2 regions of the Bradyrhizobium sp. BR2003 genome follow, and region 2 is predicted to be linked to the other one. Evidence: predicted binding sites of a transcription regulator. Region 2 holds the regulator's gene; the other holds the start of a gene.
What was found. The regulator PhoB, encoded in region 2, activates phosphate uptake and scavenging genes when phosphate is short. The targets are predictions, from matches to a motif close to TGTCATNNANCTGTCAT.
Positions count from the first base shown of each region.

Region 1: a site for PhoB is predicted at 14,227-14,243, ahead of E2I15_RS03770 (OprO/OprP family phosphate-selective porin). Genes of this name have one in related genera too.

Region 1 is NZ_SMYJ01000008.1:268,647-284,044, forward strand. It holds gene secY (preprotein translocase subunit SecY) at 1-1,168, shown strand, start outside; gene E2I15_RS03705 (adenylate kinase) at 1,240-2,124, shown strand; gene rpsM (30S ribosomal protein S13) at 2,313-2,681, shown strand; gene rpsK (30S ribosomal protein S11) at 2,796-3,185, shown strand; gene E2I15_RS03720 (DNA-directed RNA polymerase subunit alpha) at 3,305-4,336, shown strand; gene rplQ (50S ribosomal protein L17) at 4,524-4,940, shown strand; gene E2I15_RS03735 (methyl-accepting chemotaxis protein) at 5,008-7,002, opposite strand; gene E2I15_RS03740 (SDR family NAD(P)-dependent oxidoreductase) at 7,423-8,217, shown strand; gene E2I15_RS03745 (DUF1330 domain-containing protein) at 8,224-8,520, shown strand; gene E2I15_RS03750 (Rv3169 family protein) at 8,517-9,644, opposite strand; gene E2I15_RS03755 (phosphotransferase) at 9,714-10,793, opposite strand; gene E2I15_RS03760 (zinc-binding alcohol dehydrogenase family protein) at 10,986-11,999, opposite strand; gene E2I15_RS03765 (winged helix-turn-helix transcriptional regulator) at 12,118-12,498, shown strand; gene E2I15_RS03770 (OprO/OprP family phosphate-selective porin) at 12,571-14,169, opposite strand; gene E2I15_RS03775 (DegQ family serine endoprotease) at 14,457-15,398, shown strand, end outside.
Region 2 is NZ_SMYJ01000033.1:5,645-21,042, forward strand. It holds gene E2I15_RS28220 (SGNH/GDSL hydrolase family protein) at 1-530, opposite strand, end outside; gene E2I15_RS28225 (SGNH/GDSL hydrolase family protein) at 545-1,327, opposite strand; gene E2I15_RS28230 (OpgC domain-containing protein) at 1,324-2,583, opposite strand; gene apaG (Co2+/Mg2+ efflux facilitator ApaG/CorD) at 2,857-3,255, shown strand; gene E2I15_RS28240 (Hsp33 family molecular chaperone) at 3,363-4,367, opposite strand; gene argF (ornithine carbamoyltransferase) at 4,579-5,505, opposite strand; gene E2I15_RS28250 (aspartate aminotransferase family protein) at 5,505-6,713, opposite strand; gene E2I15_RS28255 (GcrA family cell cycle regulator) at 7,200-7,712, shown strand; gene phoB (phosphate regulon transcriptional regulator PhoB) at 7,951-8,661, opposite strand; gene phoU (phosphate signaling complex protein PhoU) at 8,806-9,522, opposite strand; gene pstB (phosphate ABC transporter ATP-binding protein PstB) at 9,624-10,442, opposite strand; gene pstA (phosphate ABC transporter permease PstA) at 10,439-11,284, opposite strand; gene pstC (phosphate ABC transporter permease subunit PstC) at 11,289-12,278, opposite strand; gene pstS (phosphate ABC transporter substrate-binding protein PstS) at 12,507-13,517, opposite strand; gene E2I15_RS28290 (ATP-binding protein) at 13,654-14,967, opposite strand; gene E2I15_RS28295 (putative bifunctional lysylphosphatidylglycerol flippase/synthetase) at 15,052-15,398, opposite strand, start outside.

The sequences.
Region 1 (15,398 bases), on a different contig from region 2:
GTTCCGCAGCCAATCCGGCGGCATCCTCGGCATGTTCAACATGTTCGCCGGCGGCGGCATCCACCGCATGGCGATCTTCGCGCTGAACATCATGCCGTACATCTCGGCATCGATCATCGTGCAGCTCCTGACCACCGTGTCGCCGCAGCTCGAGGCGCTCAAGAAGGAAGGCGAGGCGGGCCGCAAGACGCTGAATCAGTACACCCGCTATCTGACGGTGATCCTGGCGCTGTTCCAGTCCTACGGCATCGCGATCGGCCTCGAAGGCGCCGGCAATGTCGTCAGCGACCCCGGCATGTTCTTCCGGATTTCGACCGCGATCACGCTGACTGGCGGCACCATGTTCCTGATGTGGCTCGGCGAGCAGATCACCTCGCGCGGCATCGGCAACGGTATTTCGCTGATCATCCTGGCCGGCATCGTCGCCGAATTGCCGTCGGCGCTCGCCAACATGCTGGAGCTTGGTCGCCAGGGCGCGATGTCGACCGGCCTGATCCTGATCGTCATCGTGATGGCGGTCGCCGTGATCGCCTTCATCGTGTTCATGGAGCGCGCGCAGCGCCGGCTTTTGATCCAGTATCCGAAGCGCCAGGTCGGCAACAAGATGTTCGAGGGCCAGTCCTCGCATCTGCCGCTCAAGCTCAATACCTCGGGCGTGATTCCGCCGATCTTCGCCTCGTCGCTGCTGTTGCTGCCGACCACGGTCGCGAACTTCAACGCCGGCAAGGGGCCGGAATGGTTCCAGTGGATCACGACCCAGCTCAGCCACGGCCGACCGCTGTTCCTGTTCATGTATCTCGCGCTGATCGTGTTCTTCGCGTTCTTCTACACCGCGATCGTGTTCAACCCGACCGAGACCGCGGACAATCTGAAGAAGCATGGCGGCTTCATCCCGGGCATCCGGCCCGGCGAGCGCACCGCCGAGTACATCGACTATGTGCTGTCGCGCATCACGGTGCTCGGCGCGGTCTATCTCGCGATCGTCTGCCTGATTCCTGAAATTCTGATTTCCTACGCATCGGTCCCGTTCTACTTTGGCGGCACCTCGCTGTTGATCGTCGTCAGCGTGACGATGGATACGGTGTCGCAGGTGCAGGGCTATCTGCTCGCTCATCAGTATGAAGGGCTGATCAGGAAGTCGAAGCTCAGGGGAGGCCGCCGCCGCTGATCGCGGCTTGGCTTCGAATTCAAAACACAGGTGTGCGGACGTCGCCCACCTAGCCGGGGGGCGAAACAGATATGAGATTGATCCTTTTGGGGCCGCCGGGCTCGGGCAAGGGAACCCAGGCGCAGCGGCTGGTGCACAGGCACGGCATCGTCCAGCTTTCGACCGGTGAGATGCTGCGCGCTGCGGTTGCCGCGGGCACGCCGATCGGCCTGCAGGCCAAGGAGATCATGGCCAATGGCGGCCTGGTTCCCGACGAGGTCGTGGTGGGAATCATCGCCGATCGAATCGAGGAGCCCGATGCCAAGAAGGGCTTTATTCTCGATGGCTTTCCGCGCACCGTGCCGCAGGCCGAGGCGCTCGACGATCTGCTCCGGAAAAAACACCTCAAGCTCGACGCGGTGGTTGAGCTCCGCGTCAACGAGAGCGCGCTGCTCGACCGCGTTGAGAAGCGCGCCGAGGAAACCCGCGCGCGCGGCGAGGAAGTCCGCCTCGACGACACGCCGGAAGTGCTGACCAAGCGCCTGGCGCAGTACCGTTCGCTGACGGAGCCGCTGATTCACTATTATTCGGAGCGGCGGAAGCTCCTGACGGTCGATGGCATGATGACCATCGAGCACGTCACCCGCGAGATCAACCGGATCCTGACCGCGCTCGGGGCGCTGGAACCGAAGGATCACGACGACCACGCCCCCAAGACGGCTAAAAAGGCCGCCAAGACGGTCAAGAAGACCACCAGGAAACCGGCCAGCAAGGCAGCCAAAGCGACCAAAAAGGCCGCCAAACCCGCCCGGAAGGCTGCCAAGGCGCGCCCCAAGGCCAAAGCGGCCAAGAAAGTCGTGAAGAAAGCCGCGAAGAAGGCGGTAAAGCAGGCCGCCGGCGCCGCGAAAGCCCGCAAGGGCGCAAAGACCGCCAAAAAGACGGCAAAAAAGCTCACGAAAAAACGAGCTAAACGCTAGGAGCGGTTGACGAAACCGACATGAATCCTTTAATAAGCCCCGCATCCAAGTTGGATAGTTTTATGACGATGCCGGGCCCCGAAGGACATGAGGGGAGGGCGTCGTGTTCGCGTTTGTGGACAAAGCCCGAGAGAGCAAGAACTTGAGAAGCCCGTATCCGTGATGGATCGGCGACAGGAGAGAAGTCTGTGGCCCGTATTGCCGGCGTCAACATTCCTACCAACAAGCGCGTCCTGATCGCGCTTCAGTACATCCATGGCATCGGCCAGAAGAACGCGGCCGACATCATGGAGAAGGTCAAGATCCCGCTGGACCGTCGCGTCAACCAGCTGACCGACCAGGAGGTCCTGCAGATCCGCGAAGTGATCGACCGCGACTATCTGGTCGAGGGCGACCTCCGTCGCGAGGTCGGCATCAACATCAAGCGGTTGATGGACCTCGGCTGCTACCGCGGCCTGCGTCATCGCCGCGGTCTGCCGGTGCGCGGCCAGCGCACCCACACCAATGCGCGCACGCGCAAGGGGCCGGCCAAGGCGATCGCCGGCAAGAAGAAGTAAGTTTTGCGAATTGCAGGTGGGGAGTAGCGAATGGAAATTCGCTACTCGCCATTTGCGTTTTGAGGTGTAGCCGCTGGCACTACGGCGGCGTTGAGATCACAGGAAAGGTTTGAAATGGGCAAGGAAGCCACCCGCGTACGCCGCCGCGAACGCAAGAACATCGCCTCCGGCATCGCGCACGTGAATTCGTCGTTCAACAACACGACCATCACCATCACCGACGCGCAGGGCAACACCATCGCCTGGTCGTCGGCCGGCACCATGGGCTTCAAGGGGTCGCGCAAGTCGACTCCCTACGCCGCGCAGGTCGCGGCGGAAGACGTCTCCAAGAAGGCGCAGGAACACGGCATGCGCACGCTGGAGGTTGAAGTGGCCGGCCCGGGTTCGGGCCGTGAGTCGGCGCTCCGCGCGCTGCAGGCTGCGGGCTTCACCGTCACCTCGATCCGCGACGTGACCACGATCCCGCACAATGGCTGCCGTCCGCGCAAGCGTCGGCGCGTTTGATCTGTAAGTCGCGGGCGGCCTCTGGCCGCCCTGCGATGGTTTTTGGAATTGACCGCGCGGACTGATCCGCGATCTCCAACGCCGGGTTCGGCCAGTCGATTTGGCCCTATGACCGGCAAATGGGTGAAACAGTGACGATCCAGAAAAATTGGCAAGAACTCATTCGACCGAACAAGCTGCAGGTGACGCCGGGCTCGGACGCGAGCCGGTTCGCCACCGTGGTCGCCGAGCCGCTCGAGCGCGGCTTCGGCCAGACGCTCGGCAACGCGCTGCGCCGCATCCTGCTGTCCTCGCTGCAGGGCGCGGCGGTGCAGTCGGTGCACATCGACGGCGTGCTGCACGAGTTCTCCTCGATCGCCGGTGTCCGTGAAGACGTCACCGACATCGTCCTCAACATCAAGGACATCTCGATCAAGATGCAGGGCGAAGGCCCGAAGCGCATGGTCGTGAAGAAGCAGGGTCCGGGCGCCGTCACCGCCGGCGACATCCAGACCGTCGGCGACGTCACCGTGCTCAACCCCGACCTGCAGCTCTGCACGCTGGACGACGGCGCCGAGATCCGCATGGAGTTCACGGTCACGACCGGCAAGGGCTATGTCGCCGCCGAGCGCAACCGTCCCGAGGATGCGCCGATCGGCCTGATCCCGGTCGACAGCCTGTTCTCGCCGGTCCGCAAGGTCTCCTACAAGGTCGAGAACACCCGTGAGGGCCAGATCCTCGACTACGACAAGCTGACCATGACGATCGAGACCAACGGCGCGATCACGCCGGAGGACGCGGTGGCCTATGCCGCGCGCATCCTGCAAGATCAGCTCAACGTGTTCGTCAACTTCGAAGAGCCGCGCAAGGAAGTCACGCAGGAGATCATCCCCGATCTCGCGTTCAACCCGGCGTTCCTCAAGAAGGTCGACGAGCTCGAGCTGTCGGTGCGTTCGGCAAACTGCCTGAAGAACGACAACATCGTCTACATCGGAGACCTCGTGCAGAAGTCGGAAGCGGAAATGCTCCGCACCCCGAACTTCGGCCGCAAGTCGCTGAACGAGATCAAGGAAGTGCTGGCCCAGATGGGTCTGCACCTCGGCATGGAAGTGCCGGGCTGGCCGCCGGAGAACATCGACGAGCTCGCCAAGCGCTTCGAGGATCACTACTGAGAATTCGTCGTTCCGGGCGATGCGCGAGCATCGAACCACAGATGCGCAATTGCGCATCGGGGAACCTCGAGATTCCGGGTTCGGCTCTGCGAGCCGCCCCGGAATGACGACCGGGCGAACGCAGGCAGCCCACCTGAGCAACATGTCCGACGAACCGTCGTGGCAGATACCAAGTAAGGAATAGACAATGCGTCACGGCAAGGTTCATCGGAAGCTCAACCGCACCGCCGAGCACCGACGTGCGATGTTCGCCAACATGGCGGCCGCGCTGATCAAGCACGAGCAGATCGTCACCACGCTGCCGAAGGCCAAGGAGTTGCGGCCGATCGTCGAGAAGCTCGTCACCCTCGGCAAGAAGGGCGGCCTCGCCCTGCGCCGCCAGGCGATCTCGGAGCTGCGCGACGTCGACCAGGTCAAGAAGCTGTTCGACACGCTGGCGACCCGCTACAAGGACCGCCAGGGCGGCTACACCCGCATCATCAAGGCCGGCTTCCGCTACGGCGACAACGCGGCGATGGCCGTGATCGAGTTCGTCGACCGCGACGTCGACGCCAAGGGCCAGGACTCCGGTCCGGCGCAGGACAAGGAAGCGGAGGCGGCGTAAGCCCAGTCTGCGAGTCAAGGTTTTGAAACGGCGCCCTCTGGCGCCGTTTTTTGTTTGTCGCGCTAGACTAGCTCGCGCGGATGGTAGCGATGAAGTTGTCGAGCTCCAGCTTCAGGCGGCTGTTGCCGTCCGACAGCGATCGCGACGAGCTCAGCACCCGGGACGAGGCGGCGCCGGTCCTGGATGCGCCGCTCGCCACCTGGCCGATGCTGACGGCCACCTGCGAGGTTCGCTCCGAGGCGATCTGAACGTTTTCGGCGATGCTGCGCGTCGCGCCGGCTTGCTTGTCGATGGCATGCGCCACATCGGCGGCGATCTGTGAGATCCGCTGGATGATGCCGGCGATGTCGCTGATCGCGCCGGCGGACTCCCGCGTCGCCGCCTGGATATCCGCGATCTGGCTGCGGATGTCCTCGGTGGCCTCCGCCGTCTGCCTGGCGAGCGTCTTCACCTCCTGCGCGACCACGGCGAAGCCCGAGCCTGCCGTGCCGGCCCGCGCGGCCTCGATCGTCGCGTTGAGTGCGAGCAGGTTGGTTTGCCGCGCGATCGTTGCGATCAGCTGCACCACGTTGCCGATGCGGTCGGCGGCGGAGGCGAGCTGGGCCATCCGCTCGTCGGTTTGCTGCGCCTGCGCGACAGCGTCGCCGGCGATGTCCGCGGATTCGCCCACCCGGCGTCCGATCTCAGAAGCCGACGCGATCATTTGTTCGGTCGCCGCCGCAACCCGCCTGACATTATCCGAGGCCTCCTCGGAGGCGGCCGCAACACTGGCGGAAAGGTCCTGGGTGTGATGGGCGGTGTCGCTCAGGTCACGGGCGGACGCCGCAAGCTCTTCGGACGCCGCCGAAACCGTCGCGATCACCGTGCCGGCGCTGGCCTCGAACGCCGCGGCGAGCCGCGCCAGTTCGGCCTTGTGCCGATCTGCCGCGCGGCGGTCTTCCTCGATCCGGGCGTCGAGCTCGGCGCGCGCCTTCTCCTGCGCCCTGGTCTTGAAGCTTTCTACCGCCCGCGCCATGCCGCCGATCTCGTCGCTGCGCTTGAGGCCGGGCAGCACGACGTCAAACTGTCCCTCGGCAAGCTGCCGCATCGCCGCGCTCATCCGGCTGATCAGGCCAGCAATGCGTCGGCCGAACAGGATCGCAAGCAGCGTCAGGACGAATGCAACGATCCCGATCACCCAGTTGAAGGTCTGCCTGAACGCGTCCGCCCTGCGCTGTGCAAGCTCGGCACGGACGTTGGCGGCGTCCGCAACCTTGACCAGCGCCGGGCGGGTGCGGTCGAAGATCTGCGACAGGTCGTCGAGTTGATCGTCGAGCGTCTGACGCGAGACAAGGAAACCGGCGAAGGCGAGCTTGTAGGCGCGGGCGAGGCCGAGCAGCTCGGTCCTCATATCACTGGGGAGCGCGGACGCCGTCAACGCGGTCTCGAATTCGCCCTCGCGCTCGTTGAGCTGGTCGCCAAACCGCTCTTCGCCACTCAGCGCAAAGTCCTTTTCGAGCCGGCGCATGGTCAGCAGGAGGACGGTCAGGCGCGGCTGATCGATCTGCTGGACCTTGGCTTCGAATTGCTGAATTACGCTGCGCAGCTTGCCCTGCAAGCCGTCATTCGGATTCAGGCCGAGGACGCGCTGGGCGCCGACGATGTTCCGGAAGCGCGTCGCATAGAGGTTGATGCCGCTCCGCAGCGATGCGACCTGCCGGATCGGATCGCCTTCCGCCGCGGTCGCAGCGAAAGCCTCGAGCTTGTCGAGCAGGGCGATCTCGTCCGCTACGCGATCGGACAGCTTCTTCGCCAGGCCTTCATCCCGCGACTTCACGAAACGGGCCGCGATCTGCTGCGTCTCCAGGAAACCATCCGAGAGCTCGGACAGTTGCGCCCTGAAGCGCATGCTGTCGTCCGACTCGCGCTGAACGCGCGCCGCGTAGTTGAGACCGCCGAGACAGGTGACGCTGATGATTGCGACGCCGCCAATCCCGAGCATCGCAATCTGGCTTTTGAGGCTGGGACGAAATCGCTTCAGGATAAGCGCCGTGTGCTGCTTCATCCCGGACATAACGAACATCTGATGCATTCCTGTCAGTCATCCGGCTCCGGACGTCGTTATCGAACAGACGTCGCGTCCGGTTGCCGAAACAACGGCCCGAGCTCGCTCGCGCTGTTTGCGGCGACGCTTAGCGGCGGGGAATTGACAATGTGTGAAAGCAATCAGCGTGCGCACGATGTTTCATATGAAGATTGGATGAAGGTCGGCGACACGATGCATCAACCAAGATTACGCGAGGAAATTTGACTTGCAGTGGAGATGCCCCGCCGTTTCTCCAACGTCATCCGCGCGAGATGGCCGTCATCGATCCAGGCCAGCGGTGTTAGGATGCCGGTCGGCGCCTGCCGTAAATTTGCGCATCTGCCGACCATGAATCGCGGTTGTATCGGCGCGCGCGCGTCCAGATATGTCTGACACGGCTGACAGGAGATACCTCAAATGAAAATCGACCTTTCCGGAAAGACTGCGCTGGTCACCGGCTCCACCGCGGGCATCGGCAACGCCATTGCGAAGGGGCTCGCCGAAACCGGCGCCGAGGTCGTGGTCAACGGCCGCGGTCAGGCCAAGGTCGATGCGGCGGTTGCCGCGATCGCCAAGGCGGTGCCGGGCGCGAAGGTCCGCGGCGTCGCCGCCGACGTCTCGACCGCGGCCGGCTGCAAGGCGCTGCTGGCGGCGCTGCCGGAGGTCGACATCCTCGTCAACAATGCCGGCATCTTCGAGCCGAAGCCGTTCTTCGACATTCCGGACGAGGACTGGAGCCGCTTCTACGAGGTCAACGTGATGTCGGGCGTGCGGCTGTCGCGCGGCAACTTGCAGGGCATGCTGAAGCGCAACTGGGGCCGCATCGTCTTCATCTCCTCGGAATCCGGCCTCAACATCCCGACCGAGATGATTCACTACGGCATGACCAAGACCGCGCAGCTTGCGATCGCGCGCGGGCTCGCCGAGCTGACCAAGGGCACCGCCGTCACCGTCAACTCCGTGCTGCCCGGGCCGACCATGTCCGAGGGGGTCGAGACCTTCGTCAAGGATCTCGCCAAGCAGAACGGCCAGTCGGTCGAGGAGGCGGCATCCAACTTCGTCAAGCAGCACCGGCCGACCTCGCTGCTGCAGCGCTTTGCCAGCACCGAGGAGATTGCCAATCTCGTGGTCTATGTCTGCTCCAAACAGGCCTCCGCGACCAACGGCGCCGCGCTGCGTGCCGAAGGCGGCATCGTCAACAGCATCGCGTGAGGCCGCATGCCGGCCTATGTGATCTCCGAGGTCGAGATGCGCGACGCCGCGGCATTCGAGGCCTATCGCACACTGGCGGCGAACGCCATCGAACAGTATGGCGGGCGCTACGTCGTGCGCGGCGGCGCGGCTGAAGTGGTGGAGGGCGGTCCGCCGCCGAACGCGATCGTCATCGTCGAATTCCCGTCAATGGCGTGTCTGCGCGAATGGTACGCGTCCGCGGAGTACGCCGAAGCACTCAAGTATCGGCGGACTGCGCTGGAGCGCCGGCTGATCTTCGTCGAAGGCGTGTCGCCGAGCTAACCCTTGGCGCCGTCCAGGAATTCGCTGAAGCCTGCGGGAAGGTAGGGACCGAGGCAAATCTCCTCCAGCACGCCGATTCCGGTCTGGCCGCCTTGGCGGGCGCGGACCACCTGCTGCACGTGCACATTCTCGCGGGCCAGCGGGTCCAGCGTGGCTGGATCGAACGACTCGCCGCCGGTCTCGAGCTCGCCCTTCCACATGCCCTGGCCCCATTGCGGATGGCCGTAGCCGAGGCCCTTCATCTGGAATTTGAGGATCGGGTCGAGCGCGACGGTCGTGGTGTGGCCGTCGATATCGACGAGGTCGATTTCAGCCGACTGCGCGAGCCGGGTGTTCGGCACGTATTTGACGCGATGCCGCGCAGTCGCCATGCGGCGGTCGAGGCCGTCGATCACGCCGGGGATCTCGGCCTCGCTTCGGTAGAGCGGCGCGGTGATGCCCTCGCGGACCAGCGCCTCGCCTCGCGTCCCGTCGAAGAAGATCGCGTGCGAGATGTGGTCGTCCCAGACCAGCGGCGCCCAGAGGAAGAACACGCTCGGCGGCGGCATCGGCGCGCCTCCGACGTCGCGTTCGCCGACATTGCGCACGCCCCAGGAGCGATCCTTGGTGCCGTAGAAGCTGCGATCGTCGACCTTGATCTCGCCGTCGGGGTGGCGGATGACGCCGCTCCAGCGGCCGAACTGGTCGAACCGGGTCGAATCCATCGCGCGGCGCTCGCCGGACCAAAGCGTCTGCCGCGCTTCCTGGATCGCGGCGGTGCGCGCGGAGAAGGTCAGGTCGCAGGCGAGGCCCGTCGCATTGTCGTCGAGCACGACGCGGGTCCGCAGCATCGGCTCGATGACCTCGAGCCTGAATGGACCGACCTGCATCTCGGTGCGCTCGATCGGGGCCCGCCGCGAACCGTAGAAGCAGTGCTGCCGTCCGCCGCGTTCCACGACGCTGAAGGCGCAATCGAGGATCTTGCGGTGCGGGTAGATCGCAATGCCGATCCCGAAATAATACGCGCCGTCGGCGGTGTAGCCATTGAACCAGGTCCGGTCATAGACATTGCGGTCGCTGGTCGAGGGAACCGCGATCGGCTCCGGCGTCTGGTGGATGGGGAAGTCGTCCAGTTTGTTGAGCACGCCGATCCCTTTCGCTGTCCTGACGCGTTTTCCGCACGCGAACCGCTATACGGTTCGCTCGAAAACGCCTTAGTCCTGCCAGTATGAAAAACTGTTGTGGTCCAGCGCTTGCGCGCAGGCGCCGCGGGTCATTTTCAGGAACAGCGCGTCACCGCGCTCCGAGCGCTGGACGCTGAGCGCGGAGACGACGCCCATCATGATCCCGTGCAGCGTGTAGCGCCGGTAATCCCGCCAGCAGCGATCCCAGTCATAGTCCCGCACGCCGCGCCGGATCAGTTCCGAATGATAGAACCGCACCAGGTCGATTTCATGCAATCGCCGTTCGATCGGGTCGATGCCCGCCGAGAGGAAATAGGCGACGTCGACGATTCCCGGGCCCACCGTCAGCGTCTGCCAGTCCAGCGTCGCCATCGGATGGCTATTGCCGCGGACCTCGAACAGCGTGTTGTCGAGCCGGAAATCCGCATGCTGGAGGGTTCGCGGCGCCGATCGATCGGACTGGTAGCGCAATAGCGCGTCCGGAAGCCGGTCGATCAGATCAAGGAATTCCGGCTCGATCACGCCGCGATATCGCTCCTTGTAGTGACCGATGATGCCGGGCAGCACCGCGCGAAGGTCTCTGCGCCGGCTTGCGGCCACCACGAAGCACGGCACCGCGTCGAGCGTCGGGTCGCTCCATCGCGGCGCATGCAACGCGGCGGCCTCACGCATCGCTGTCAGGCAGTCCGCGATCACGCATCCGGCGAGTTGATCACCCGCGCGCGCCGGCGCCAGGTCTTCCAGGATCAGCGTGAAGTCGTCGGTCGCCGGATCGATTTCGGCGAGAATCGGCCGCGGCGTGTGAATGGCGACGGTCGCCGCCAGCTCGCGATAGAATGCGACCTCGCGGACGTAAAGCGTGTGCGCGGAACCGGAGCGGCGGCTGTCGGGATCCGCGGCCGGAAATTTGCCGACCACGCTCGCGGGCGTGTTCGGCTCATCGCCGTCATAGGTCAGGCGAAATCGATAGCTGTCGCCGACGAGGCCATTGCCGACCGGCTTGCACGCGAGATCGACGACCCTGACCTGGTCGATCACACCGGCATCGCGCAGCGCCCGCGTCATCCACTCCGGATCGATCCGCGACGGATCGGCCGTGAGCAAACTCATCGGTTTCCTCCCATCCCCGTGGGCGTCACCACCGCTCCGGCTGCGCCTCGCGTCAGCCGGATTGAGGACGGGGTGATCGTTGCGCAAATCATACAGGCGATGCCGTGGCTTTGGCAAAAGCCACGCGCCGGCCTGTGGGGATATCATGCCCGGCATGTTGCACCGGGCATGAGGAAGCAGACGTGAGGGGCCTTACCAGCCTTCCAGCACGATCTTGCCGCGTGATTTGCCGCTTTCCAGCAAAGCGTGGGCACGCTTGAGGTTCGTGGCGTTGATGGTGCCGAAGGTCTGGTCGAGCGTGGTGCGCAGCACGCCCTTGTCGATCAGGTCGGCGACATCGTTGAGCAGATGATGCTGCGCGATCATGTCGGGCGTCTGGAACGAGGAGCGCGTGAACATCGATTCCCAGTGTACCGAAACCGCCTTGCCCTTGAACGCGGCGACGTTGAACTCCGGCGGATCGTCGATCAGGCCGAACTTGCCCTGCGGCGCGATGAAGTCGGCGATCGACTTGTAGTGCTGGTCGGTGAAGGTGAGGCTGGCGACGAGGCCGACCGGCGGCAGCTTCAGTTTTTCGATCTGCTCCTTCATCGGCTGCGAGTGGTCGATCACCGCATGGGCGCCGAGATCGCGGCACCACTTTTGCGACTCCGGCCGCGTTGCGGTCGCGACCACGGTCAGCCCGGTGAGGCGGCGCGCAAGCTGGATCAGGATCGAGCCGACACCGCCGGCGCCGCCGGTGATCAGCAGCGTGCGCGGGTCGAGGCTCTTGCCCGGCACCGCGCCGAGCCGGTCGAACAGCAGCTCCCATGCGGTGATCGAGGTCAGGGGCAGGGCGGCGGCCTGCGCGAAGGACAGCGACGCCGGCTTGTTGCCGACGATGCGTTCGTCGACCAGATGAAATTCCGAATTGGTACCCTGGCGCAGGATCGAGCCCGCGTAGAACACCTCGTCGCCGGGCTTGAAGAGCGAGACCTCGGGCCCGACCGCGTCGACCACGCCGGCCGCGTCGAAGCCGAGGATCTTGTAGCCGCCGTCGGTCGGCGCCGCGCGCTTGCGCACCTTGTAGTCGACCGGATTGGCCGAGATGGCCTTCACCGCGACACGGATGTCGCGCCCCTTCGGCTCGGGCTTGGCGATCTCGAAATCGACGAGCGAATCCGCCGCCTCGATCGGCAGCGATTTTTGGTATCCGACGGCCTTCATGCCTGCTCTCCGTGGTGGGCGATTGCCTGCCGTCTTACCTGTCGCGCTGGCGTCCTTTTGGCAAGTACTGTAAAAACAGGGAACTAGTCCCTGTTTGTATACTATTGGGGAATATCCGATGAAACGGCAGAATTTTGCGCGTCGGCCGGGGTGCGCAGTCGAGGCCGCGCTGGACCTGATCGACGGCAAATGGAAGGGCGTGATCCTGTACCACTTGCAGGCCGGCACCCAGCGCTTCGGCGAGCTGCGGAAGCGGATGCCAGGCATCACCCAGCGCATGCTGACCAAGCAGCTGCGCGCGCTCGAGGACGATGGCCTCGTGATCCGCAAGGTCTATGCCGAGGTGCCGCCGCGGGTCGAATACACACTCTCCGAACTCGGCGAGAGCCTGCGCCCGGTGATCGATATTTTGAAAGCCTGGGGCGAGGGCCATCAGGAGCGGCTGTCCTGCGCGCCGGCGCCGGAGGTTGTTGTGAAGAAGTCGAAGCGCGCGGCCTGACAATCTGCAATGAAGAAGGCCGGGAGCGATGTCGCTCCCGGCCATTTGTTATCGACGGCGGATCGCGCCGCCTCAGAACGCAACCTGCGTACGCAGCGCGACCGCGTCGAACTTCGAGCCGACGTCCGCGGTCGAAGTCGCCGAGGCCTGCTTGGCGATATCGCCGTGCAGATAGTTCAGCATGAAGCGAACGTTGTTGTTGACGTACCAGTTCAGCGCGGCGGTGTAGACGGTCTGCCGTCCGCCCGCGATGCCGACCGCCTGCGCGATCTGATCGTTGAGGTCCATCGTGCTGACGCGGCCGGCGATTTCCCAGGCGCCGATACCGCCGCCGGCGAGCGAGAACGGATCATGCGGCTTGATACCGCTATAGGAGGCCGTCGCCGGGTTGTAGGCATGGTTCTCGCCGGTCAGCACGTAACCAACCTGCGCGTAACCGCCGTCGAATTTCAGGCTCGGCGCGCCGAACGGCGGCAGCCCGGTGTTCGCAGAGCGATCGACATTGAACCAGTAATATTCGCCCTGCGCGATGAACGGGCCATAGGTCGCTGCCGCCTCGACGCCGTAGACCTGCGCGCCGGAGACGTTGGCGATCGCACCGGTCGAGATCAGCGTCGTCGGATCGATGCGCAGCTCGGGCCGGTCGCTGAGCGTGAGCGTCTGCGCCTGCGTCAGCTGGTTGCGCGGCGGCTGCACCAGCCATTCCGCATCGGCGCCAAGATGCACCGAATAGTTCTTGCCGCTGATCGGATTGCCCGCGACACGGATGACGCCGCCATACTGCTCGGAGGTGCCGGCCGGCGAGGTCGAGGAGGCGGAGTGGATGGCGCCCGACGTCGGTCCGGTGACGTAGCCGCCGATCCAGAACTGATCGTTCCACCAGCGCGTGCCGGCCGCCGAACGGAAGTCGCCGGCGGCGATATTCTGTGCGATGATGCCGACCGAGGCGCGCTCCATGAACAGGATGTCGTTGGAGCTGGTCGCTTCGTCGAGCGTCCACGGCACGTCCATGATGCCGCCTTCGATCGCCATCTTGCCGCCGAACGGCTTGAAGCCGGTGTAGCTCAGATACGCATTCTCGATGCCGGAGGTGCCGCCGCCGGGCAGCGATCCCGGCGCCGCGCCGCCGAAACCGTCGGACGAGCCGCCGAAGTCGTAGATCAGCGAGTAATTCCAGTCGCCGAAGAATTTGCCGACGATGCCGATGCGCGCGCGGCGGACGTTCTCGCCGCTGTCGAGCTTCTGCGGCGAGGTGCCGGCGGTGTTCGGACGATAGTCGTAGCCGCCGACATCCCAGTGCACGCGACTCGTGATCGCCACGCAGTTCTGTTCGTCCGCGGTGCAGATCGTCGGCCGGTTGTTCGGCATCGTCACCACGACGCCGGACGGTGCGACCGGACCCTTCACCGGGATCGCGGCGTTGGCGCTCGCCACCCGCGCGGCCTTGGCGTCCGCCGCCTTCGCATTGGCGTTTGCGCTGGCCGCGGTTGCGGTATTGGCGTTGGTCTGCTTCTGCAGTCTGTCGAGCTTCTGCTCGAGCATCTTCAGCTGCTGCTTCAGCAGCGCGATCTCCGCATCGCTGCCGCCTCCGGCCGATTGTGAATAGGCCGGCGAGGCGGCGAGCGCCCCAGCCAGGCCGATGGCGATTGCACCAACTTTTGTCGCACGCATTGTGCACCCCTGTTGTGTTTGAAGTCCCCACTCACTGAACGGTCCTAGGAGCGTATCGTGACTGACGCACGACAGCGCTTCCGGGCATCCCAGTTCCGCTTGTGGTCCGCAGGCAACAAGCGGAGCGGCGCAGTGAGATGACAGCCATCATAGAAGCTCCGCGGCGCGCTTCAACGCGGCGCCGCGGGTTGTGCACCGGCCCAGTTGGGGGGCCAGTTATCCGGCCGGGCGCCCTTCAATTGCCCGGCGAACACGCCTATATTCCGGCGTTTCCACGAGAGGTGAGAATGCTCCGACCCGTCCGTTTTGCTGCCGTATCCGCTCTCTGCACGTTGGCTTTCTTGGGAAATCTTTCCGCAGCCGCGGCGCAGGACCGCCGCGTGCCGTCCTCGCAGGCCGAGCTGCAATTGTCCTATGCGCCGATCGTGCAGCGGGTTCAGCCGGCGGTGGTCAATGTCTACGCCGCCAAGACCGTGCAGAACCGCAATCCCTTCCTGGACGATCCGATTTTTCGCCGCTTCTTCGGCGTACCGGGACAGCAGCCCGAGCAGATGCAGCGCTCGCTCGGCTCCGGCGTGATGGTCGACGGCTCCGGGCTTGTGGTCACAAACAATCACGTGATCGAGGGCGCCGACCAGGTGAAGGTCTCGCTCGCCGACAAGCGCGAATACGAGGCGGAGATCGTGCTGAAGGACAGCCGCACCGACCTTGCGGTGCTGCGGCTGAAGAACACCAACAAGGAAAAATTCCCAACGCTCGACTTCGCTAATTCCGACCAATTGCTGGTCGGCGACGTCGTGCTGGCGATCGGCAATCCGTTCGGCGTCGGCCAGACCGTGACGCACGGCATCATCTCGGCGCTGGCACGCACTCAAGTCGGGATCACGGATTATCAATTCTTCATTCAGACCGACGCGGCGATCAATCCCGGCAATTCGGGCGGCGCGCTGGTCGACATGAGCGGCCGGCTCGCCGGCATCAACACCGCGATCTTCTCGCGCTCCGGCGGCTCGCAGGGCATCGGCTTTGCGATTCCCGCCAATATGGTGCGGGTGGTGGTGGCCTCCGCCAAGAGCGGCGGCAAGGCCGTGAAGCGGCCATGGCTCGGCGCGCGGCTGCAGGCGGTGACGCCGGAGATCGCGGAGACGCTGGGACTGAAGCTGCCGTCTGGCGCGCTGGTCGCCAATGTCGCGCCGAACAGTCCGGCGGCGAAGGCCGGGCTCAAGCTC
Region 2 (15,398 bases):
ATCATCTCGGGCGCGTCCTCGCCGCCCTTGCCGCGATTGAGCACGGTGATGTCGGCGGACGGATACTGCCGGCGCAACTGTCCGGCGAGCCGGTTCGGATAGGTGAATTCCGGCGCCGACGATCCATAGCCCTGGGTCGAGGACGAGCCGAACGCGATGATGACGACCGGCTTGCCGGCGGCGAGCTTGGCCGCGACATGCGGCAGCGAGCCGGTGCTGTTCGGTACGCCCTTGGGCTGATGACAGGGCACGCGGTGGAAGATGTCGCTGGCGGATTTCGCGGCCTGCTTCACCTTGTCGAGCGCCTTCGCCGCGACGCCGGATTGCGGCGGATTGGTCGCATCGGCCGTCGCAGCGGGCTGCGTCGCATCAGGCTTTGCAGCGTCGGTCTTGCCGCCGGACGAAAGCGCTGCATGCTGGTCGGCCTGCCCGGTCTGCGCGCGCGACGGCGCGACCGCGAGCAGTGCCAGCGCCGCAGCGGCGCACAGACTCCGCCCTGCGGAAGCGCGAAAAGGGAAGGCGAAACGCATTTACTCTGCTTCCTCTAGTTCTGCTGCACCGGGCCGAGATGGGCCGCATCGATCACGAATTTCGCCAGTGCGCGGCCGAGACAGGCATGAACCTTCTTGGCCAGATCGACACCATGCGAGGTGCTGAACAGGTCAAAATATCCGGCGTCGCTCCACTGCTTCATAATCGCGAACCGGTCGAACAGCGGAACGTCGTGCTGCTGCGCCACCACCTTCATGTTGTCGAGATATGGCGGCGCAGAGATCATCGTCTCCGTACGCGGGCTGTATTGCAAATTGACCAGCACCACGTCGGTCCCGGCGTCCCGCAACGCAACAACGCCTTCGTTGATGGCGGTACGGAAATCATCGGGATCGACCGCTCGCATAGCATCGACCGTTCCGGTCTGCCAGATAACCAAAGTAGGCTTTTTTGCTTCAACAAGCTTAACAAGAGTTCCCGCGGTCTCCTCGGCGGTGCTCTTTCCCTGTAGTTCTACGGATAAATCGATGGTCGACGACGGCAACGCTTCCTTCAGCGCCTCCTGCAGCGTGGCCGGATAGGCGCTCGCCTCGTTGCCCTGGATGGTCGAGGAGCGGCTGCCGACCACCAGCACGTTGAGCGTCCGGTTGGACTTGATGGCGTCGGTGACCTTGGGCAGCGAGCTATCGCTCGAAAGCAGATAGGCGGGCACGTCGCAAGGCGGCGGCGGTGCCGGCTCCGCCGTGTCGCCGGCGCGCGCGGGCGCCACCGCCAAACCGGCCGTCAGGCAGGCTGCGAGCAGCGTCAGGCCCAGCATCGTCCGTGCGGACTTCATGCTCCCCCTCCCGCCATATCGGCGTTGCCGGCGGCGCCTTTTTTCGAGGCGCCTTTGTCGGCGGAGTGCTTGTACCACGAAATGATCCACGCCATGCCGCACATGATGAGGATGCCGCAGACGCTGATCAAGGCGTGCAGTGCGGCACCGCCGGATACTTCGGCAAGCACGAAGTGACCGGCGAAGGCGAGGAAGACCCCGAGGCAGAATATCTCAAGCGAGTGCTGGCCACACAGGATCAAAGGTCGCAGCCAGGGCGATTTCAGCCCCGGCCAGTCCTTGGGCAGGAAGCGCACGGTGAGCGCAGCGAGCGCCAGGAAGTGCGCGAACCGCAACACGTCCAGGTCAGTCTTGTTGATCGGATACATCCATTGCTCGATCACCTTCGGCATGATGTGGCCGAGCTGCGGCACGTACCAGGTCAGCGTCACGAAGAACGCCGCGACCAGATAGACGATGCAGATCCACATCGTGATGTTCGACGACAGGATGCGCGACATCCGCCGCGCGCCGCCGAGCGCACACCAGGCGCCGAACACGAACAGCAATTGCCAGGCGAACGGATTGAACGCCCAGAAGCCGTTCGGATAGGCCGAGAGATAGAGGTCGAACTGCCAGGTCAGCGCGTAGAGCAGGACCGAGAGGCCGAGCGTGACGTCGGGCTTCCATTTCATCAGCCACAGGATCAGCGGCAGGAACAGCATCAAGACGATATAGAGCGGCAGCACGTCCATGTTGACGGGACGGAAGCGCAGCAGCAGCGCCTGCACGATGGTGACGTCGGGCTGCTTGAGGAAGTCCATGATCCCCATTTCCTCGCTGTAGAGCGGGTTCTCGAACGAGGTCGCGACATAGGAGATCTCGGCGAGGAAGATCGTGAACAGGAAGACATGCGCGACATAGATCTGCCAGACCCGGCGCAGGATGCGCGCGGTCGCGATCACGAAGCCGCCCTCCAGCATGGCGCGGCCGTAGACGAAGGCCGCGGTGTAGCCGGAGATGAAGATGAAGATCTCGGTGGCGTCGGAGAAGCCGTAATTGCGGATCGTCAGCCAGGTCAGAAGATTGGTCGGCAGATGATCGATGAAGATCAGCCACAGCGCGAGCCCGCGGAACAGATCGAGGCGGAGCTCGCGCTCGCCGGTCGCCGGCAGCGTGATCGCGGGCGCAGCAACCTTCGCCTCGGCCTCAGCCTTTACTTCGGCCTTGGTCTCAGCCACCGGCGAACCGGCTATGGGGTCGGCAATCGAGCTCATCAAACACCGTGTCGGCTGCGGACGCCCCGCACGCCGTGCTGAAAAGATAATATCGGTCCGCGAGTTGCCGACAAAGCACGGAGTGCGGCGGCATGCGGCCGCGCTTTAGAGCGGAACTATGTTGAAACCACGATGAACGGACTGCCCTTGGGCCGCCTTTTCAGGGCCCCGCAGGCGATTGGTTCCGGCGGTTCAATTGGCTATGATGGCGCCCTGTTCGAGCATGATCCGGCCGAAAACGGACCATGCGCCAGGACCATCGGATTGAGCCGCATGTACCGCGCCGTTACCCGCCAGATCGAAGTCACCGTCGAGCCGAACTTCATGCCGGAGCGCTCGTCGGTCGACCGGCGCGAATATTTCTGGTCGTACAGGATCGTGATCGTCAATTCGGGCCCGGAAACCGTGCAGCTGCGGACGCGGCACTGGATCATCACCGACGCCACCGGCCGCCGCCAGGAGGTGCGCGGCGAGGGCGTGGTCGGCGAGCAGCCGGTGCTCGCACCCGGCGAGCGCTTCGAATATACGAGCGGCGTGCCGCTGCCGACCGCCTCCGGCTTCATGACCGGCAGCTACCAGATGGTCACCGAAGCTGGCGAGCGTTTCGACATCGACGTGCCGACATTCTCGCTGGATAGCCCGGGCCCGGGCGGCAAAAGGGTGTTGAACTGACGCGCAGCAATGCACGTCATCGCCGGGCTTGACCCGGCGATCCATCGCTTCAAAAACGTTTTCCTATGATGGATGGCCGGGTCGAGCCCGGCCATGACGAAGGTCGCCTATGACTCCACGCCGGCTTCCTGCGGCGTGAACTCATAGACCGACGAGCAGAACTCGCAGGTCACGACGACCTTGCCGTCCTTGACCATCTCGGCGCGGTCGTTCGGCGCGAAGCTCTTCAGCATCGACGACACCGCATCGCGCGAGCAGGAGCACTGCGCGCGCAGCGTTTGCGGGTTGAAGACGCGCACGCCGCGCTCGTGGAACAGGCGATAGAGCAGCCGCTCGCCGGACAGATCGGGATCGATCAACTCGACATCCTCGACCGTCGAGATCAGCGACTGACCCTCGACCCACGCATCGTCATCCGGCACGGAATGCGCGGCGGTGCCTTCCGGCGCATCGCCGGGATGCAGATCGGCCTGCTTGGCGCGCTCGGGCGACTTGGGCAGGAATTGCAGCAGGATGCCGCCGGCGCGCCAGCGCAGCTTGCCACCCTCGCCGCCGCGCATCTCCTCGCCGACCGCAAGGCGCACCCGCGTCGGGATCTGCTCCGAGCGCAGGAAATATTCATGGGCTGCCTCTTCCAGGCCGCCACCGTCGAGCGCGACCAGTCCCTGGTAGCGGCTGGTGTTGGAGCCCTGATCGATGGTCATCGCAAGGTGGCCCTTGCCGAGCAGCTCGCCCGAGCTCTGACCATTCTTGAGGCGCGATGCGTCGTAGCGCGCATAGGCGCGCAGCCGATCAGGCGCCTGGAAATCGACGATCAGGAGCGAGACCGGACCTTCGGTCCGGGTCTGCAGAATGAAGCGGCCCTCGAACTTGACCGACGAGCCGAGCAGCGTGGTCAGCACAATAGCCTCGCCGAGCAGCTTGCCGACCGCGGGCGGATAATCGTGCTTGTGCAGGATCTCGTCGAGCGCGGGGCCGAGCCGGGTCAGCCGGCCGCGCAGGTCCAGCGCGCCGACCTCGAAGGCCAGCACGGCATCGTCGACAGGAATCGCTGAGGGCGCGCGAACCGGCGCCTCGGGCGTGATTTTGATGTCGGGAGATTGTGAAACCATGGCGCTCTATCTGGGGTCTCGGACCGCAAAACGAAAGGGGTTCACCGGAACGGATCTATCCGTCGTCCCTGCGAAAGCAGGGACCCATAACCACCAATGTGAGTTGCTGCATCAAGCTGGGGCCCCAGCCTTCACAACAATTGACAGCGGTGGTTATGGGTCCCGGGTCGCACTTCGCTTGCCCGGGACGACAACGCTTACTGATCTACGACTACACGACCGCGTCGAAACACCAGGCCAGGATGCCCTTCTGCGCATGCAGGCGGTTTTCCGCCTCGTCGAACACCACGGATTGCGGCCCGTCGATCACCTCGTCGGTGACCTCCTCGCCGCGATGCGCGGGCAGGCAATGCATGAACAGCGCGTCCGGCTTGGCGAGCGACATCAGCTTGGCATTGACCTGATAGGGCCGCAGCACGTTGTGGCGGTGCTCGCCCTCCTTGTCGCCCATCGACACCCAGGTGTCGGTGACGACGCAGTCGGCGCCGCGCACGGCGGCCTCCGGATCGCTGCCGAGCATGATCGGCGCGCCGGTCGCCTTGATCCAGTCGCGCATCGGCTTCTTCGGCGACAGTTCCGGCGGGGTCGCGACATTGAGCTGGAACTTGAACCGCTCGGCGGCATGCGCCCAGGAGGCCAGCACGTTGTTGTCGTCGCCGGTCCAGGCCACGGTCTTGCCCTCGATCGAGCCGCGATTTTCCTCATAGGTCATGAGGTCGGCCATCACCTGGCAGGGATGCGAACGCCGGGTCAGGCCGTTGATGACGGGGACGGTGGCGTGGGCCGCGAGCTCGAGCAGCGCGTCATGGTTGAGGATGCGGATCATGATCGCATCGACATAGCGCGACAGCACGCGCGCGGTGTCGGCGATGGTCTCACCGCGGCCGAGCTGCATCTCGGCACCGGTCAGCATGATGGATTCACCGCCGAGCTGGCGCATGCCGACGTCGAACGACACCCTTGTGCGGGTCGACGGGCGCTCGAAGATCATCGCCAGCGTCTTGCCTTCGAGCGGCTTCCTGCCCTTCTCATGCGCCTTCAGCTTCGCCTTCATGGCGGCTCCGGCGGACAGCATGTTGCGCAGCTCGCCGAGCGGCAGCTCGTTGATATCGAGGAAGTGACGGACCGGCTTGCTCATCATCCCGCCGCCTTCTTCGGCTGGACCGCCGACAGCACAGAGCACGCGCGCTCGAGCGCGGTGATCGACGTATCGATCTCGGCCTCGGTCACGATCAGCGGCGCCAGGAACCGCACCACATTGTCGCCGGCGCCGACGGTAAGCAGCTTCTCGTTGCGCAGTGCTGCGATCAGGTCGCCCGACGGCACCACCGCCTTGACGCCGATCAACAGCCCCTCGCCGCGCACCTCCGACAGCACACCGGGATAGCGGTCGACGACGGACGCGAGCTTCTGCTTGAGCAAGAGCGACATCTTCTGCACATGCTCGAAGAAGCCGGGTTTCAGCATGACGTCGAGCACGGCATTGGCGGCGGCGACCGCGAGCGGATTGCCGCCGAAGGTCGAGCCGTGCGAGCCGGGCGCCATGCCTTCGGCCGCTTTCGCGGTCGCCAGCACCGCGCCGATCGGGAAACCGCCGCCGAGCGCCTTGGCCAGCGACATCACATCCGGCGTGACGCCGGTGCGCTTGTAGGCGAACAGCTCGCCGGTGCGCCCCATGCCGGTCTGCACCTCGTCGAATGCCAGCAGCAGGCCATGCTCGTCGCACAGCGCGCGCAGCGCCTTGAAGAACGCCTGCGGCGCCGAGCGCACGCCGCCCTCGCCCTGCACCGGCTCGATCAGGATGCCGGCGGTGTGCGGACCGATCGCCTTCTTCACCGCCTCGATGTCGCCATGCGGCACCTGGTCGAAGCCGTCCATCGGCGGGCCGAAGCCCTCGAGATATTTCGCCGAGCCGGTCGCCGCCAGCGTGCCCAGCGTGCGGCCGTGGAAGGCGCCCTCGAAGGTGATGATGCGGTAGCGCTCGCCATGGCCCTTGGAGAAGTGATAGTGGCGGACCAGCTTGATCACGCCCTCCATCGCTTCCGCGCCCGAATTGCAGAAGAACACGAAGTCGGCAAAGCTCTGCTCGCACAGCCGCGCGGCAAGCGCCTCGCCATCCGGGCTCTTGAACAGGTTCGACATGTGCCAGAGCTTGGTCGCCTGTTCCTGCAGCGCCTTGACCAGATGCGGATGCGCGTGCCCGAGCGCGTTGACCGCGACGCCCGAGGTGAAATCGAGATAACGGTCGCCGTTGGTTGCGATCAGCCAGGCGCCCTCACCGCGCTCGAAGCCGAGATCGACCCTGGCGAAGACGGGGAGCAGATGCGACGTGGCAGCGTTGGTCATGGCGTTCACTGACGGTTTTTAAGCCGACAATTGCCGCGCGCCTTGACGCCAGCGCAGCAACGGCCAGCTTCGGAAAACAAAACGGCCGCCTTTGCGGGCGGCACGTGGCGGGCATTCTATGCTGCGGTCAGTAAGTGTCAATCGCCACGAAGTGGCCTTCCTGCAATGCGAAACGAGCGCAATCCGGAGCATTCCGGTGCGGTGGAAAAGCCTCATCGCAACGCTTAACTGTGTGGGAACATGTGGACGCACGGCCGCGGACTCTTGCGCCAGAGTCACGCCATATTGTAGCGTTTGGCCTGTCGGGTACGACATCTCGTGCGGCAGTACTGGACCCTCTAAGTAGCCTTCGTGTCTCGCGTAACGTTCGGGCGCAACACCGTGCCCGGCGAGGGCTAAGGGATTCTGGCCGCAGGGATATTTGTCCAGATTGGCTCGCAGCGCCGCTCCAATGATTGGCCGGCGCTACGCGAAGGGAAGAATGCGATGACTGTATTGACCTGGTCCGACGATCGCGTCGAGCAGCTAAAGAAGCTCTGGGAGTCCGGCCTGTCGGCCAGCCAGATCGCGGCGGAACTTGGCAATGTGACGCGAAACGCCGTGATCGGCAAAGTGCATCGGCTCGGCCTCTCCGGCCGCGCCAAGGCACCCTCGACGGCCGCGCCGCGGCAGCGCAAGGCCCGCCCTGCCCAGCACATGATGCGGGTGGCGCGGCCGGTGTCGCGCGGCAACACCGCGCTGGCGCACTCCTTCGAGGTCGAGATGGAGCCCGATCCGATCTCCTACGACAATGTGGTGCCGATGAGCCAGCGGCTGTCGCTGCTCGAGCTCAACGAGGCCACCTGTCACTGGCCGGTCGGCGATCCCTCGAGCCCGGAATTCTTCTTCTGCGGCGGCAAGGCGCTCGCCGGCCTGCCCTATTGCGCGCATCACTCGCGCGTCGCCTACCAGCCCGCCGCCGACCGCCGCCGGCCGTCGGCGAAACCGCAGATCAAGTGAGCACTCGGGAAACTACGGAAGACCTGAAAAACAAATCCCCGCGAAAGCGGGGATTTTTTTGTGGCTCGTAGCCCGGATGCATTACCCGCGTCGCCCCGGCGAAAGTCGGGACCCATACGCCGCGGCCGGCGCAATCGGCAAGCGGCCAGACGGCTTTCTAACAACACCCATTGGTGGTTATGGGTCCGGCTTTCGCCGGGACGACGCCATGTCACGGCTTGTGATGGCCACGCGCCCGTTACGGCTGCGGCTCGGCCTTGGCAAAGCGGTCGTCGAGCGCGTAGCCCGCGCCGCGCACGGTGCGGATCGGATCCTGCTCGCGGCCGGGATTGAGCAGCTTGCGCAGGCGGCCGATATGCACGTCGACGGTGCGCTCATCTATGTAGATGTCGCGGCCCCAGACGCTGTCGAGCAGCTGCTCGCGGCTGAACACGCGGCCGGGATGCTCGAGGAAGAATTCGAGCAGGCGATACTCGGTCGGCCCGAGATCGATCGGACGGCCCGAGCGCGCCACGCGGCGCTTCTCGCGGTCAAGCTCGATGTCGCCATAGGTCAGCACGGTCGCAAGCCGCTCCGGGCTCGCGCGGCGCAACAGGCCCTTCACCCGCGCCAGCAGTTCCGGCACCGAGAACGGCTTGACGATGTAATCGTCGGCGCCGGTAGCAAGCCCGCGCACGCGCTCGCTTTCCTCGCCGCGCGCGGTCAGCATGATGATCGGAAGCTGCTTGGTCTCGGGCCGCGCCCGCAGGCGGCGGCACAGCTCGATGCCGGACAGGCCCGGCAGCATCCAGTCGAGGACCACGAGGTCGGGAACGCGCTCCTTCAGCCTCGTGTCGGCATCGTCGCCGCGCCCCACCGTCTCGACATCGTAGCCTTCCGCATCGAGGTTGTAGCGCAACAGCGTCGTCAGCGCTTCCTCGTCTTCGACTACCAGAATGCGTGCGCTCATCGGTTTAAGTTCTTTCTCTGTGGTGATCCGTTGCCCAGACGCAAACCGAAACGCTTACTTCCTCGAGCATAGTCCCCGCGGAAACGATTTGTCGCGAGGATCATCCGTTTCGCTCTTGCCGGTTCCGCGCTTGCCGATCATGCCTCAGTTGCCCGGCACCGTGGTGGCAAAAGTGGTCATGTCCCCCTTCGGGCGCTTGTCGGTGATCTGCTGGCCCTCGATCATGTAGAACACGGTCTCGGCGATATTGGTGGCGTGATCGCCGATCCGCTCGATGTTCTTGGCGCAGAACATCAGATGGATGCAGAACGAGATGTTGCGCGGATCTTCCATCATGTAGGTGAGCAGTTCGCGGAACAGCGAGGTGCAGATCGCATCGACCTCCTCGTCGCCCTTCCAGACGTTCATCGCCGCCGGCAGGTCGTGCGCGGCGTAGGCGTCGAGCACCGACTTGACCTGCGACAGCACGAGGTCGGTCATGTGCTCGAGGCCGCGGATCAGCTTCAGCGGCTGGAAATCGCTCTCCAGCGCCGCGACGCGCTTGCCCATGTTCTTGGCGAGGTCGCCGATCCGCTCGAGGTCGGTCGCGACGCGCATCGCGCTGACGATCTCGCGCAGGTCGATCGCCATCGGCTGGCGGCGCGCGATCGTCAGCACCGCGCGCTCTTCGATGTTGCGCTGCAGATTGTCGATCTCGATGTCGGCGGCGACCACGCGCTTGCCGAGCGCGACGTCGCGACGGATCAGCGCGTCGACCGACTCGGTAATCATCCGCTCGACCAAGCCGCCCATCTCGGCGACCAGGCGGGTCAACTCCTGCAGGTCGCTGTCGAATGCCTTGGCGGTATGTTCAGAAGCCATCGCTTGTCTCCCTCAACCATGATCCCGGGGATCATGGTTTCGTGTCCTGAATTTTAGCATGATCCGATCGGAAAACCGGTTCCCACTTTTCGGATCAAGCTCTAGCCGAACCGGCCGGTGATGTAGTCCTGGGTGCGCCGATCGCTCGGTGAGGTGAAGATCTTGTTGGTGTCGTCGAACTCGATCAGCTCACCGAGATACATGAAGGCGGTCTTGTCGGAGACGCGCGCCGCCTGCTGCATGTTGTGAGTGACGATCGCGATCGTGTAGTCCTCGGAGAGCTCCTGGATCAGCTCCTCGACCTTGGCGGTCGAGATCGGGTCGAGCGCCGAGCACGGCTCGTCGAACAGGATCACCTCGGGGCGCACCGCCACGGTGCGCGCGATGCACAGGCGCTGCTGCTGGCCGCCGGAGAGCGACAGGCCGGAGGCATTCAGCTTGTCCTTGACCTCGTTCCACAGCGCGCCGCCGCGCAACGCCTTCTCGACCCGGTCGTCCATCTCGGACTTCGAGATCTTCTCGTAGAGGCGGATGCCGAAGGCGATGTTCTCGTAGATCGTCATCGGGAACGGCGTCGGCTTCTGGAACACCATGCCGACCCGCGCGCGCAGCAAGTTGAGGTCGAGCTTGGGGTCGAGAATGTTGGTCTGGTCCAGCATCAGCTGGCCGACCGCGCGCTGGCCCGGATAGAGGTCGTACATCCGGTTGAAGATGCGCAGCAGGGTCGACTTGCCGCAGCCGGACGGGCCGATGAACGCCGTGACGCGGTTGGTGCCGAGCGTCAGGTTGATGTTCTTCAGCGCATGGTGTTCGCCGTAGTAGAAGTTGAGGTTGCGCACCGTGACTTTCGGCGGCGCTTCAGGCAGCGGAACCTGGGGAACGTGGCCCGCGGCAGTCGTGGAGACGGAAAGCTCGGTCATTTTGCGGCCCTTTCGGCACCAAGGATACGCGCGCCGATATTCAACGCGAGCACGGTGAATGTGATGAGCAGCGCACCGCTCCACGCCAGCTCTTTCCAGTAGGCGTAGGGGCTCTGCACGAAGTTGTTGATGGTCACCGGCAGGTTGGCCATCGTCTTGGTCAGGTCCAGGCTGAAGAACTGGTTCGACAGCGCGGTGAACAGCAGCGGCGCGGTCTCACCGGCGACGCGGGCGGTCGCCAGCAGCACGCCGGTGATCAGGCCGCTGCGCGCAGCACGATAAGCGATCCGCTTGATCACCAGCGAACGCGGCAGGCCGAGCGCGGAGGCGGCCTCGCGCAGCGGATTGGGCACCAGGAGCAGCATGTCCTCGGTGGTGCGCAGCACGACCGGGATGACGATCACCGCGAGCGCGAGGCTGCCTGCGATCGCCGAGAAGCCGCGCATCGGCACCACCACCGCGCCATAGATGAACAGGCCGATGATGATCGAGGGCGCGCTGAGCAGGATGTCGTTGATGAAGCGGATCACCGAAGTCAGCTTGTCGTTCTTGCCGTATTCGGCAAGGTAGGTGCCGGCGAACAGGCCGAGCGGCGCGCCGATGCCGACGCCGATCACGGTCATGATGAGCGAGCCGACGATGGCGTTGAGCAGGCCGCCTTCGGTCGAGCCGGGCGGCGGCGTGTTCTGGGTGAACAGCTGTACGCTGAGGCCGGCAATGCCGTTATAGAGCAGCGTGATCAGGATCAGCGCCAGCCAGGTGACGCCGAACAGCGCCGCGCCGACACAGAGTGCGCGAATGACGATGTCGCTGCGGCGGCGGGATTTGTAGATCGGGTTCATGGCGTTACTTCCCCGCCTTCTTTTCAAGCCGCATCAGCATCAGCCGCGCGCCTGCGAGCACGAAGAAGGTCAGCACGAACAACAGCAGACCGAGCAGGATCAGGCCGGACTGGTGCAGGCCGTCGCTCTCGGCGAATTCGCTAGCGATCGCCGCCGAGATCGTGGTGCCCGGCGCGAAGATCGACGACGAGATCCGGAACGAATTGCCGATGATGAAGGTCACCGCCATGGTCTCGCCGAGGGCACGGCCGAGCGCCAGCATGATGCCGCCGATCACGCCGACGCGGGTGTAGGGGATCACGACGTTGCGGACGACTTCCCAGGTGGTGCAGCCCATGCCGTAGGCGGCTTCCTTCAGCACCGACGGCACGGTCTTGAACACGTCGACCGAGATCGCGGTGATGAAGGGCAGCACCATGATCGCAAGGATCAGCGCGGCGTTGAACAGGCTGAGATAGGACGGCGGGCCGGCGAACACCGCACCCAGCACCGGAACGCCTTCGAACATCCGGATCATGAAGGGCTGGAATGTGTTGGCCAGGAACGGGCCCAGCACGAAGAAGCCCCACATGCCGTAGATGATCGAGGGAATGCCGGCGAGCAGCTCGATCGCGATGCCGATCGGGCGGCGCAGCACTTGCGGGCAGAGCTCGGTGAGGAACACGGCGATGCCGATGCCGACCGGAATGGCGATCAGCATCGCGATGACCGAGGTGATCAGCGTGCCGTAGATCGGGCCGAGCGCGCCTAACACCGGCGGATCGGCCGACGGCGCCCAGCGCTGCGTCCACAGGAAGGCGAAGCCGTATTCCTTCATCGCCGGCCAGGCGCCGACGATCAGCGACAGGATGATGCCGCCGAGGATCAACAGGACCGAAATCGCCGAGATGCGGGTGATCCAATAGAAAGTGAGATCACCGAGCTTGAACGCGCTGAGGGCCTTGGCGCGATCGTAAGGTCCCGCGGCTTCCATCACATCGCTCTGAACAGCCATGTCTGCCACGCCAATCCCCTCTTTGGTATGCAAAAGCCACGCAAACCGCTACGCCCCGAAGCGATCTTCACTGACGCATTTGGCCGGGCGTCGTCGTCCAGCCACGCCCCTTGAGGCGCGAACCCCGGACTCGATCCCGCGCTTGTTGCCGCGGTGATGGAGACCAGGTCTTGGTCGCTCAACCTGTGCCGCGATCGAGTCGGCACAGGTCCTGTCGCAGCGTCGGACTTAGCTCTTGATGTCCGAGGACCAGGTCTTCTCGATCAGCTTGACGACCGAGTCCGGCATCGGGATGTAGTCGAGCTCTTCGGCCGCCTTGTCGCCCTTCTCGAAGGCGTACTTGAAGAACTTGAGCGCTTCCTGCGAGGCCGCCTTGTCGGTCGAGTCCTTGTGCATCAGGATGAAGGTCGCCGCCGTGATCGGCCAGGAGGCCTCGCCCGGCTGGTCGGTCAGGATCACGTAGTAGCCGGGAGCCTTGGCCCAGTCGGCGTTCGACGCGGCGGCCTGGAAGGCAGCGATGGTCGGCTGCACGGTCTTGCCGGCCTTGTTGACCAGCGCGGTGTAGGTCAGCTTGTTCTGCTTGGCGTAGGCGTATTCGACATAGCCGATCGCGTTCTTGGTCTGGCTGATGTTGCCGGCAACGCCTTCGTTGCCCTTGGCGCCGACGCCGACCGGCCATTCGACCGCGGTGCCGGAACCGACCTTGGACTTCCAGTCGGCATTCGACTTGGAGAGATAGTCGGTGAAGTTGAAGGTGGTGCCCGAACCGTCCGAACGGCGCACGACGGTGATCGCGTCGGCCGGCAGGGTCAGCTTCGGATTGAGCTTGGCGATCGCCGCATCATTCCACTTGGTGATCTTGCCGAGATAGATGTCGCCGAGCACTTCGCCGGAGAGCACGAGATCGCCCGGCTTGATGCCTTCGAGGTTCACGACCGGGACGATCGCGCCCATCACCATCGGCCACTGGACGAGGCCGTCCTTCTCGAGTTGCTCGTGCTTGAGCGGCGCGTCGGTGGCGCCGAAGGTCACGGTCTTGGCCTGGATCTGCTTGATCCCGGCGCCGGAGCCGATCGACTGGTAGTTCAGACCGTTGCCGGTCTCCTTCTTGTAGGCGTCAGCCCACTTCGAATAGATCGGGAACGGAAACGTCGCGCCCGCGCCGGTAATATCGGCAGCGAAGGCCGACGTCGAAGCGGCGATCATGCCGGCTGCGACGATTGCTTTGATGAAATTCATGGGGTGGTCTCCATCCTGTGAGCGAAGCGCCGAATGCGCCCGATCGCGCTCACGCCGGTCCATCTAGGAGCGGTCGGTGCTGCTTTTACGAAGGTTGGATGACAGTTGGATGACAGAGCTAAGCAGCTGAAAACGCTTAGCTTTGGGTTGGTAACGGGGTCTTCGGCCGGGGAAAACAGGCGGTAAAAGTGGCGCCGTTCTTCGGCACGCTCTCGATCAAAAGACGCCCGCGATGACGGTTAAGAATATGTTTCACCAGCGATAATCCGAGGCCCGTTCCGCCCTGGTTACGGCTGTCGCCGACGTCGACCCGGTAGAAGCGCTCGGTCAGCCGCGGCAGGTGCTCCGGGGCGATGCCGGGGCCGAAATCCCGTACCATGACACGGATTTCGGGGGCCCCCTCGCCCGATGCGCCCGAAACGGCCTGATTCAGCGACACTATGACGCGGCCCCCGGAGGCGCCGTATTTGAGGGCGTTCTCAATCAGGTTCTCGAACAGGCGAAGCAGTTCCTCGCGGTCGCCGGCGATCATGACCGGGGCCTGGGGCAGGTCGACCTCGATCTCGACCTGGCGCTCGCTGGCCAGGGCCTCGAGCCCGTCCGCGACCTGGCGGATGATCGGCACGATATCGATCGAGGCCTCGGGCCGCACATGGGCCGACAGCTCGACCCGCGACAGCGACAGCAAATCGTCGATCAGCCGCGCCATGCGGGTCGCCTGGGTGTGCATGATGCCGAGGAAGCGCTCGCGCGCCCGCGCGTCCTCGCGCGCCGGCCCCTGCAGCGTGTCGATGAAGCCGGACAAGGCGGCGAGCGGCGTGCGCAGCTCATGGCTGGCATTGGCGACGAAGTCGGCGCGCATCTCCTCGACCCGGCGCAGCGGCGTCAGGTCGTGGAAGGTCATCAGCATGCACTTCTCGGTGCCGCCGAACTGGGTAGGAACCGGCACCGGCGTGATCACCAGTTCCATCCAGCGATCGACCGGAACGTGGTCGGTGTAGGTGGCGCGGCGCGGCTCGGTGGTCGCGATCGCCTCGCGCAGCGCGGTGATGATCTCCGGCGAGCGCAAGGCAAATTGCGCCAGTTCGTTCTTGCGCAGCGCCGGCGCGAGCTGCGCCGCGGCGGTGTTGAGATGGATGACGCGGCCGGCGCGATCGAGCAGCACGGCCGGGTCCGGCATGCCCGCGACGACCGCGCTGACCGCGGCGGCCTCGACCGGATTGACGCCGCGGACATCCTCGCGCGAGGTTCCGGCATCATGCAGCCGCCATGGCACCAGCGCCGCGGCCGCGATGCAGACGAACACCGCGCAGGCGCGCACCAGCGACAATTCGCCGAGCGCGACCACCACGCTCAAGGCCAGCGCTGCGGCAAGCAGGATCAGCGCAGAGTGGCGCAACCGGTCGGGCCAGGGCGAGAAGATGGAGGAATGCGAATCGTCAATTGCCATCGCGGCGGCTTTCATCCCGTCGGTTCATGTCTCGCCCAGGTGCAGTCACATCGACCTTCCCTCGGGAGGCATCGGGCCGCTTCATCAGACCCCGGAGTCACCGCGCTTGCGAACCAGAACCGCCTCATGGTGCGGCTCGGCGCGGGGACCCGAATCAGCCTGCGGCAGCCGTTTGAGTCGGGCGCCTACGATAACCTCCCGAAACGTCAGCAAGATTACAGATATGACGAACGGCGCAATATAGTAGAGCAGCCGGAACAGCAGCATACCGCCGAGCAGGTCCTCGCGGTCCATCTGCCAGAGGCCGACCAGCATGGCGGCGTCGAACACCCCGAGGCCGCCGGGAGAGTGGCTGGCGAAGCCGAGCAGGGTCGCCGACACGAAGATGACCGCGACCACGACGAAGCCGAGATTCGGCTCGTCCGGCACCA